2 regions of the Bacillus nitroreducens genome follow, and region 2 is predicted to be linked to the other one. Evidence: riboswitches for the same ligand, from Rfam matches in the RefSeq annotation. Region 2 holds a riboswitch; the other holds the start of a gene.

Region 1 (5,435 bases), on a different contig from region 2:
TCCTACGATAACAATATGACTGTAGCGGTCGGAGAAAATAGCCCTTTTAAATGTGGTCAACGATTACGGGTGAGAAATGTTTCGTTTGTCCCACATCAAGACGTCATTGTAACAGTTGTTGACGAAGTGAAGAAATATCCAGCCAATCGAATCAATCTTCACCGTAAAGCTTTCGAAGCCCTAGGTGCAGCACCGAGTGTTGGGGTACTGAATGTGGAAATTACACCGCTTGATTAACGGTCAAAAACGGAGAACAATTTTTGAATTGTCCTCCGTTTTTTTATTTATCCATTTCTTGCTGAACCATTTGTTCACGTTGACTTTCTTCGTTCGTTTCATCAAGTAGATTTTCTGAATGCAACACATCATAAGCGGGATTTGTAATATACAGAACTTGATTTTTCAAATGTTTATCTTTCACTAAAAATTCCACATCCTTTCCAATATAGTTTGTTACTAATATGGCATTTTCTGTTTTATTTTACACATGATTTCATTCATAAAAGCGAGTAGCAAATTATTTTTTCGTAAACTACTGTACTAGAATGATAGTATCGATCGCAGTAAAAAATACTTTTACCAAGATACTGTTTGAAGAAATACTAGATGGACAAACTTTGAATGATATGTGTTGACCGAGTGGTGCACCCCATAGTTTAAGATAAAGTTGTCTTCCACTAGTGTAGGGTATTTCTCCTCTCCATAGGTTTTGCAAAAAGACATACACGATGAAGGTTACAAAGACATTGCCACATCGTGCATTTAATAATTTCAAAGTGGCATTCTTACTCCCGTTAAAGGTGGATAAAACAAGGAGGATAGCAGTTGTATAAAATAAGTGAATTTGCTGAAATGACCGGGTTGAGCAAGGAAACATTGCGATACTATGCGGAAGTTAAACTGTTAGAGCCGGCTTATATCGATCCGAAAAACAAGTATCGCTATTATGATGATGGGAGTTTTTTTCTTGCGATACTTTTAACGAAACTAAGAAACCTAGGATTTTCAATCCAAGAGATGATATCGGTTATGGAAGATGAATCATTTGCACACCTGGAGATTTTACTTCTCCAGAAGAGAGAGAATATAGAAAAACAAATTGCAGATCTTCATCTTCAAATTGAGCAGATCGATGAATTTCTTGCATCTGGTAAGGAGGATAAACAAAACAATGATTGAATGGAAAGAGGAAACAACGATAAAGGCAAATATTGAAAAGGTATGGAATCTATTTTCGGATAAAAATATAAAAAAAATCATGCCAAAGGTTGAGGAACATACCTTACTTGAGAAAACAGAAGGGGAAGTCGGCGCAAAACATCAGCAGAAATATCGTGAGGGAAAACGAGTAGAAACTTATATCGTTGAAACAACACAATATGAAGACACCGAAAATAAAAAGAAAAAACAAACAAGCTTTGTAATAGGGAAAGCTTTCGAAATTACGACAACTTTTACACTCATTAAGTTAGGCGACTCTCACACCAAATTCATTTATGAGGGACAAAACAAGGGAGTTAACTTTGTCGGAAGAGCCATGCTGAAGTTAAGCAGCAAAAATGCAAATCATGATGTGGTGAAGGAATTTATGGACCGCGTTCGTGATGAGGCATTAAAAATTTAAGGTTTGAAAAAGTTTTTAAAAAAAGAGGCACATTTTCGTAACCGCATCATATACTACCTATTGTGTGAGAAAATAGTTAGAAGGGAAGTACGAAAGATGAGCAACGAGATCAAAACACCTGTTTCAAATGATTACAAGGACCTTGAAGGGTACAAGGTTATTGAAGTAAACCTAAATAATCCAACAGAAAACCTATTTGCAGTCGTAACTCCTATTAATCCAAAATAACAAGGGCAAAATACTATCTTTTCGGACGTAGTCTTACATAGAAAAGATAGTATTTTTTACTTTTAATTCGTATAATAGGGAAAATGAGTCTACAGGGGCGAATGATATGAAGGAACTAAACCAACTTGTTTCATTATTTGAACAGAATCGAGACGAAGAAAACGCCATACCCATGCAAAAATATATGAAAAACCATTTTCCATTCCTTGGTATAAAAACACCATTAAGAAGACAATTAATGCGTGATTTTTATAAGCAAACAGGTATTTTAAAACAAGAATTGAATCTTGAGTTAGTTAATCAATTATGGAAGAAGAATGAAAGAGAATATCAGTATGCAGCACAAGACTACTTAGTAAGAGCAATTAAAAAAATCAATAGTAGCCACCTGTCCTTTATTGAAACCCTCATTACAACTAAATCTTGGTGGGATACTGTCGATGTCCTTTCTCCACATCTTGTTGGAAAAATAGCAAAAGAAACCCCAAGTGTGATTGAGGATAAAATTGAAATTTGGTCCTACAGTAACAACATGTGGTTAATACGTTCTTCAATCCTATTTCAACTAAAATACAAAGAAGAAACAAATGAAACAAAACTATACAAATACATAAAAGCTAATGCTGAAAGTAAAGAATTTTTCATACAAAAGGCAATTGGTTGGGCATTACGAGAGTATTCAAAGACCAATCCGAATTCAGTACGGGACTTTATTCGTAACACAAATTTACCCAAATTGAGTATTAGAGAGGGTAGTAAATATATTTGATATTTTTTTCATTACTCAAAGAATCATATATCTTTACAATTCTATAGGAACATACTATTCTTAAATAAAGAATATTCGCAAACTACTAGGGGTGCCCAGTCGGGCTGAGAGAAAAACAAGTGTTTTTTAACCCTTGGACCTGATCCGGATAATACCGGCGGAGGAAAGTAGAGTGGTAAACTTCCATTTTTCTTGAAACCTAAACCAGGTCCATTTTTTTGGGCCTGTTTTTTTTGCGGTATTTTTATTTTATTAATTAAGGAGGCTACTAGCGTGAAATTACAGAATCAAGTTGTTCTCGTTACTGGTGGTGCACGTGGGTTAGGCAAAGAATTAGTCAAAGCATTTGCGAACGAAGGAGCAAAAGTAGTCATCAATTATTACCAAAGTGAAGCAAAGGCTTTATTATTAAAAGAAGAAATTGGGGATCATGCAATTGCAATCCAAGCCGATGTAAGAAATCATGAACAAGTGGAAAATCTTTTCTTAGAAGCCAAAAAACATTTTGATCAACCAATCACAACAGTTATCAATAACGCCTTAATTAACTTCCGTTTTGATCCAATCGCAAGAAAAAGCGCCGAGGAAATTGCATGGGAGGATTATCATATACAGCTTGAAGGCGCAATAAAAGGGGCATTACATACGACACAGGCTGCAATCTCAGGTATGAAAGAACTTGGGTTTGGACGTATTGTAACAATTGGAACTAATCTTTTTCAAAATCCTGTCGTTGCGTATCATGATTACAACACAAGCAAAGCTGCATTATTGGGTTTCACTCGAAGTATGGCCAAGGACCTAGGTGCATATGGAATCAATGTAAACATGGTTTCAGGAGGGTTATTACAAACAACTGATGCAAGTTCAGCTACTTCTGTGGAGGTTTTCCAATTAATCAAGGATTCCACACCACTTCAAAAAGTAACGACTCCAGAAGATGTAGCAAATGCGGTGCTATTCTTCGCATCCCCATGGAGCAAGGGTATTACCGGACAAAACCTTGTCGTTGATGGCGGCTTGGTGATGAATTAATATCATATAAGGAGAATTTAGCTTGAATAAAACACTAAAATTAACACTAACAGCCATGTTTGTTGCAATCGGGACCATTACTAGCCATCTCTTTTCAATACCTTTTGGATTTACAAGAGTTTTTCCAATGCAGCACTTTATTAATGTATTGTCTGCGGTTATTTTGGGACCTGCTTATGCTGTACTTCAAGCTTTTTCCGTTTCACTTATTCGGAACATGATGGGAACAGGTTCTTTATTCGCATTCCCAGGTAGTATGATTGGAGCATTTTTAGCTGCTTATTTATATAAAAAAACGAAGAAAACCTCAATGGCAATGACAGGCGAGATAATCGGAACTGGGTTATTGGGTGCGCTAGCGTGTTATCCAATTGCTACACTGATTCTTGGACAAAATGTGGCTTTATTTGGTTTCGTACCTTCCTTTATTTTTAGTTCAATTGCAGGATCAATTTTCGGATTTATCATTATTGGGATTGTACTAAAGAGCTCTGCTTTTAAACGGTTTTCTGAACGCAATTTTAACTGATAAATAACAGAAAACCGTAACAAAGCAAATCAGTGGGAAAGCCGAAACTAACTGAGCAAAAAGACTCAAACGCAAAGGCCATCTCTTGTTGACCTAAATATTAGCTACAAAGATTACAAGGTGCATTTGAATAGATGAAAAAAGACTAAACAGCCTTTGTTTAGTCTTTTTTAGATTAGTAAGCCACCAATGATGTAAAGCACAGTAGCAATGACAGCACCAATTGCCGAGAGTTTTAATTTATACTGAGCGTAATCTACGAGGTCTAGATCTAAGATTGAAGCTGTCGTGATCGTAGTATCACCTAATGGAGAAGTCAACGCTCCAAAGGCACCACTTGCAAACACAGCTCCTACGGTTAACGGGATAGAAGCACCAGTTGATAAGGCCAATGCAATTCCTAGTGGCATAAATAATCCCCAAGTTCCCCATGAAGAGCCAATAAAGTATCCGACTACAGAACCAATTAAAAAAATAGTAGCTGGAGTAAGAAATCCTGGTAGAAATGACCCTAAGGTAGAGCTAATAAATGCAGAAAAGCCAAGTTCCTCTGCTGATAACGTGAGAGCCCAAATCAGAATGAGAAGGCTAATGGCTTGCATCATTTGATTTCCACCATCGTAGAAATGATACATAATTTCATGTAGTTTCTGCTTTCGAATGATATAAAAAACAAATGTAAAAATGAGTGTGATAAATACAGCTAAAAGCATCACGAAGGTTGCATCAGCCATTGAAAAAGCCTCAAATATGGTTTTAGCTCCGAGAGAACGACCATCTTCCCATAACAGATAAAGAGATAATCCTAAAAGTAAAAACACAGGGACAATCAAATGCCATGGTTGAGCTTTTACAAGAGAAAGTTCTTTCTTTATCCCCATTCGATGAAACTCATGTTCATGTTCTTCATCCGAGTCATTCATATTTGACTTCGATTTTGGTTTAGAAGGTAAAAACGTCTGAATAATTCCAATCAATAGCATCACAATCGCATAAAAATTAAACAAAATACTTAATAAAAACACTTCATAAGCGGACATACCTAAATGAAGTCCCTTAATACCTCCCTCAACGAGAGATACCATGAATCCGACAAATGCAGTCGCAACTGGTAATAATACAATAACCGATTCGGTTGAAATATCTAATGTAAAGCCGACTTTTTGCTTTGAAAGGTTCATTTTCTTAATCAATTGTTTTATAATCGGCCCAATCATCATAATGCGAAACATAGGCATCATGAAGGTAAA
Region 2 (5,435 bases):
AACATGGAATAGATCAAAAGAAGATATGATTGCGACAGGGAACTTGAAGAAATTCAGGTTAAAGTCCAAATAAGACTCTGATTGCGACAACGATAGTGAGAAATCCTTAGGATAGTCCAAATAAAAGTCTAATATCGACAATAGTAGCTCAGTAAGTCACAAATAAAGTCCTATGAACTCCACGTCCTTGATTTTACGTCGAACATTAATCACAACCATTGTTCATTTTTACTTGTTTCAAGAAGCAAAGCGCATATACTATAAAAGTCCAAATTAATTTTTTTCAAAGTGAACTTTTCGATTACACTCTTCGTATTATGAATGAAAAAACAAATAAATCTTCTCGGGGGAGAATTATTGCATGGATGAAAAGGAGTTAATTCGCAGTGCGAAGCGTGGTGATTCACTCGCGTTTGCTATGCTTTTTAAGGAAAACTATCCTTTTTTAGTAAAGTATTTAATAAAGGCAACAATGAACCCTGATATTGCTGAAGACTTGGCACAGGAAGCAATGTTAAAAAGTATGGAAAAAATCAAATTATATAATGGTAAATCAAAATTCTCCTCATGGCTGATAACAATCGCAACAAACTTGTATATTGACGATCTCCGAAAAAAGAAACGTGAACTAGAATTTAAGCATCAGGAACAAGCATTGCGAAAGATGAAATGGCAATTTGAGAACCATTCAGAGGATTGGAATGATGCTCTTGCTGCACTTGGAAGGCTTTCGGATGAAATTAGGATTCCGATTGTATTAAAACATTACTATGGGTATTCTTATGAAGAAATAGCTGACATGCTTCATATCGCCATTGGTACTGTTAAATCGAGAATACATAATGGAATCAAAACAGTAAGAAAGGAGCTGAGACCTAATGAAGAAAAGCAAACTAATACTACTAAACGCCGAACAACGAAATGAGGAAGATTCAGAAACCATTCAAGAAATTAATGATGCTTTTACTAAAATTGATCAACATTACTCGGTTTTTACTCCTGATTTACAAGTGTTTGAACAAATGGTGGCAGTTGAACAACAAAAACAAAAGAAGAAGTTTAGACGGGATTTAATCGCATTTATCTTAATTGCCTTATTTATTATGACAAGTTTAATAACCGCAGTTTTTCAAATACCAATCGTGTTTATCATCATTCAAGGTATTGCGACCATTAGTTTTCCTCTATATAGTTTTTATCGATATAGAAAACGGGTGATGCATACATGAAAAAGTATAGCATCGAATTTTGGATACTACTAATAATCATCCTACTTATTCAAAGTTTTTGGTTATTTTTAGATGCAAGGAAGAGGGGACATAACTACTGGTTTTGGGGAATTTGGGGATTAATACAAACGCCAATGCCCATTGTTTTTTATCTCCTATTTGTAAGAAAAATTTATCAACGTAAAGCAGGTAGGGAATGATGTGGAATATTGCAAAATATATTGTATTGTTAATAGCGATAATTGGACAAATTGTAGGTATTGTATTTTTGTTTATTGATATATCAAGAGCAATCACGTTTTATACTTTTTATATGGTGGCTATTGTTCTATTATTTGCTATTTTAGTATGGGAACGAAAACGAGAGAAAGAGGAGGATGATCAAAATGATTATCGTGACTACTGATTATGTACCAGGTAAAGAAGTAAAAGAGCTTAAAGGATTTGTAAGAGGTGGTACAGTCCAGTCTAAACATATTGGTCGAGATATTATGGCAGGATTAAAAACAATCGTTGGAGGAGAAATTTCCGATTACACTGAAATGTTGGAAGAGGCTCGGCAGAAAGCAATTGGCCGAATGGTTGATGATGCTAAAGCAAAGGGAGCAAATGCAATTATCGGAATGCGCCTACAAACTTCAGCTGTCATGCAAAATGCTTCTGAAATTATTGCATATGGCACAGCCGTGTATGTTGAGTAGAAAGTATTTAGAAAACACTTGAAAAAATAAGATTACATGTTAGTATTGGAAATAAGCAAATTTTATAAAAAATCACGATTCCACTAGGGGTGCCTTTAAAATGGTAAATGACAATGTTTGCATTCATTGTTTTATTTACAAATAAGGCTGAGATTGAGGATTGAGTTATCATGACCTCGAGACCCTTAGAACCTGATCTGGTTTATACCAGCGTAGGGAAGTGGGCTTTGGGTTAGTATGTTTTTTTATGGTTAATAATCAATCCAAACCACTTTTTTTACGTTGTGTAAAGAAGGTGGTTTTTTATTTTGCTTAATAAGTGATTAAAGGGAGGAAAAATGAAATGTTATTTTCAGAGGAGATACGAAAAGAGGCAAATTCTATATGGGAGGCTAGCTTTGAGCATCCATTTGTAAAAGGTATCGGTGATGGTTCTTTGCCACTTGAGTGTTTTAAATATTATGTGCTGCAAGATGCTTATTATTTAACGCATTTTGCTAAGGTACAAGCAATAGGTGCTGCTAAAGCAGAGGACCTACATACAACGAATCGACTGGCGATACATGCACAAGGGACCTACGAAGCTGAATTAGAATTACATAAAAGTTTTTCGGAAAAGTTAGGTGTGACTGAAGAAGATAGAAAAAATTTCAAACCTGCACCAACAGCCTATGCCTACACATCCCACTTGTATAGAGCAGCTTATTCGGGCCATTTAGGTGATGTCATTGCAGCTTTATTGCCTTGTTACTGGCTGTATTATGAGATTGGGGAAAGACTTAAAGATTGTCAACCAGAAGAACCAATCTATCATAAATGGATTGAAGCATATGGTGGTGAATGGTTTAAAGAATTGGTTGAAGAACAAATTAATCGCATCAATGATATTGCTTCAAATGTAACGGATGTAGACCGAGAACGCATGAAGGATCATTTTTTAATTAGTAGTCAATATGAGTATTCTTTCTGGGAAATGGCGTATCGATTAGAGAAATGGCCTGTTAAGCAAATAGTAACTGTTTGAAGTACCCATATATAAGAGGAGAGTTTTCTATGAAAAATAATGGACTAAAATTAACAGATATTTTGGTCACAATTGTGATTTCAATCGCATTTGGAATCGTTTATATCGCTTGGGGATCCTTATATTATGTTGTGAAGCCAATTGGACTACATATAGATCAATTACTATATGGAATGTGGTTTATTGCAGCTACTGTTGCATATTTGGTCATTCGTAAGCCAGGTGTTGCTTTACTTGCCGAAATAGCAGCTGCCTCAGGAGAATTTATATTGGGTTCTCCATGGGGACTAACGGTTCTTCTTTATGGTGTTGTGCAAGGATTGTTTGCAGAAATAGTATTTATGCTCTTTCGGTACAAAAAATATAATCTTGCTGTCATTCTATTAGCAGCTTCAGCTTCATGTTTAGGTTCAATCATCATGGATATTGCTTATGGAGAGATAGGTGATTTAGCTGTATGGAATCTTGCTTTATTAGTGGTAGCTAGATTTATAGGTTCTATATTATTTGCTGGGATATTTGCATTCTATCTTGTGAAGGTGTTGGAAATGACAGGAGTAACGAATCTTGTACGCCCACTTTCGAAAAGTGATTTTGATTCATTAGATCAAAAATAAAAGGGTGTTTAAAATGGAAACAATTGCCTATGTAGAAAATCTACGTTTGAAATTTCCAGGAGATGAGTCCTTAGTTTTTAAGGACTTGTCTATCAATATTAAAAAAGGAGAGAAAGTACTACTTCTGGGACCATCAGGATGTGGAAAATCAACGTTACTTCAGGTATTGAGCGGGATTATCCCCAGCTCAATAGAAGTACCGATGAAGGTGGATTCACTACAGGTCCCCGCAAAATGGGGTTATGTCTTCCAGGACCCAGACTCCCAGTTTTGTATGCCATTTGTGGATGAGGAGATTGCTTTTGTCTTGGAAAATTTGCAAATCCCAAAGGAACAAATGTCTGAGCTAATCCAATATTATTTAAATCAGGTTGGATTAGATTTAGAAATGGTGCATACAAGCATTCAAACGTTGTCTGGGGGAATGAAACAGCGTTTAGCCATCGCTTCGGTTTTAGCACTCGATCCTGATGTATTATTTTTAGATGAGCCAACAGCCATGCTGGATCCAGGTGGGACAGAAGAAATTTGGGAGGTTATTAAGAACGTTGGACAAGATAAAACACTCGTTATTGTAGAGCACAAACTTGATCATGTTCTTGAATTAGTAGAAAGAGTTATCCTTTTCAATGATGTAGGAGAAGTAATTGCTGATGGACATAAGGATGATATGTTATCTCGCTATCAAACGCTCATGCGAGAGCATGGGATTTGGTATCCTGATGCATGGGATCACTTTGTTCGAGACAATAGGATAAACAGTCATCAAGATAATCTTGCAAGTAGTCCACCTTTCATTCAACTTCAACAATTTAAAGGATATAGGAAGAATAAGGAATTAGTGAGTGTGGATGATGCACAGGTTTTTCCAGGTGAGTGGATTGTCATAAGGGGGCAGAATGGAGCGGGAAAAAGTACGTTCCTTCACTCACTTATGCAATTTATTAAAACAACAGGTGACTATATCTTATATGGAAAAAAGATAAGAAATTCATTCAAACTTAGTCAGCAAATATCCTTTGTTTTTCAGAATCCTGAGTTACAATTTGTCACGAACTCTGTGTATGAAGAAATTGCATATTCTTTGCGAATTGACAAAAGAGATGAACAAGAAATAGCTGACACGGTTGAAGAGCTTTTACAATTATTTCATCTTACAACACATAGAGATAAACATCCTTTTCAGCTATCAATGGGTCAAAAAAGAAGATTAAGTGTAGCCGCTTCAATCATAAGAGATCAACAAATTCTTTTACTAGATGAACCAACATTTGGACTTGATTTAAAGAATACTTTTGCACTACTTACCTTGCTAGAAAAATATAGACAAAAGAACAAGACGATTATGATGGTTACTCATGATTCGAAAATTGAAGAATATTTTGCAACACGAGTTTGGACTATTGAAAGTGGTCGTTTGATAAAAGATCAAATTGCAAGAAGGTCGAATGTCAATCATAGTGTTGTATCAGTGTAAGAGTAGAAAGGAATTTACAAATGGAATTTTCAAGTAAAGAGACATGGTTACATCGAATCAACCCAAGTGTAAAACTGATCGTATTAGTTTTTTTATGCATTGTCGTATTATTCACAGACCATCTTCCATTTCTTATTCATACTGCTGTAGTCGTTTTTATTTTATTTTTTTGTTTCTCAGGACATTCTGCTAAAAGAATCTTATTATTAACTTTACCATTTCTCCTTATATTTGTTTCAACCTCATCTTCCATGGTTTTTTTTGGAAAAGGAGATACAGTTTTGTATCAATGGGGATTGGTCTCTATTTCGGAGGAAAGTATTTATAAAGGTTTACTTGTTGGATTCAGGGGGATTATCTTTGCAGGGCTTGGCCTAACGTTTTCTT

What was found. Region 2 has a riboswitch for thiamine pyrophosphate ahead of tenA (thiaminase II). Riboswitches for the same ligand answer to the same signal wherever they lie in the genome.
Region 1: linked by a shared signal. The riboswitch ahead of ACWPVE_RS20345 (3-oxoacyl-ACP reductase) and the one ahead of tenA (thiaminase II) in region 2 are both predicted to bind thiamine pyrophosphate.

Annotation. Positions count from the first base shown of each region.
Region 1 is NZ_CAXHYI020000003.1:3,361,514-3,366,948, forward strand. It holds gene ACWPVE_RS20315 (RlpA-like double-psi beta-barrel domain-containing protein) at 1-237, shown strand, start outside; gene ACWPVE_RS20320 (hypothetical protein) at 281-421, opposite strand; gene ACWPVE_RS20325 (MerR family transcriptional regulator) at 826-1,179, shown strand; gene ACWPVE_RS20330 (SRPBCC family protein) at 1,172-1,624, shown strand; gene ACWPVE_RS20335 (hypothetical protein) at 1,721-1,852, shown strand; gene ACWPVE_RS20340 (DNA alkylation repair protein) at 1,959-2,621, shown strand; TPP riboswitch at 2,699-2,804, shown strand; gene ACWPVE_RS20345 (3-oxoacyl-ACP reductase) at 2,895-3,656, shown strand; gene thiW (energy coupling factor transporter S component ThiW) at 3,679-4,185, shown strand; gene ACWPVE_RS20355 (Na+/H+ antiporter NhaC family protein) at 4,356-5,435, opposite strand, start outside.
Region 2 is NZ_CAXHYI020000001.1:719,905-725,339, reverse strand. It holds gene sigY (RNA polymerase sigma factor SigY) at 362-925, shown strand; gene ACWPVE_RS03465 (YxlC family protein) at 879-1,229, shown strand; gene ACWPVE_RS03460 (hypothetical protein) at 1,426-1,635, shown strand; gene ACWPVE_RS03455 (YbjQ family protein) at 1,616-1,930, shown strand; TPP riboswitch at 2,006-2,166, shown strand; gene tenA (thiaminase II) at 2,274-2,954, shown strand; gene ACWPVE_RS03445 (ECF transporter S component) at 2,984-3,571, shown strand; gene ACWPVE_RS03440 (ABC transporter ATP-binding protein) at 3,585-5,048, shown strand; gene ACWPVE_RS03435 (energy-coupling factor transporter transmembrane component T family protein) at 5,069-5,435, shown strand, end outside.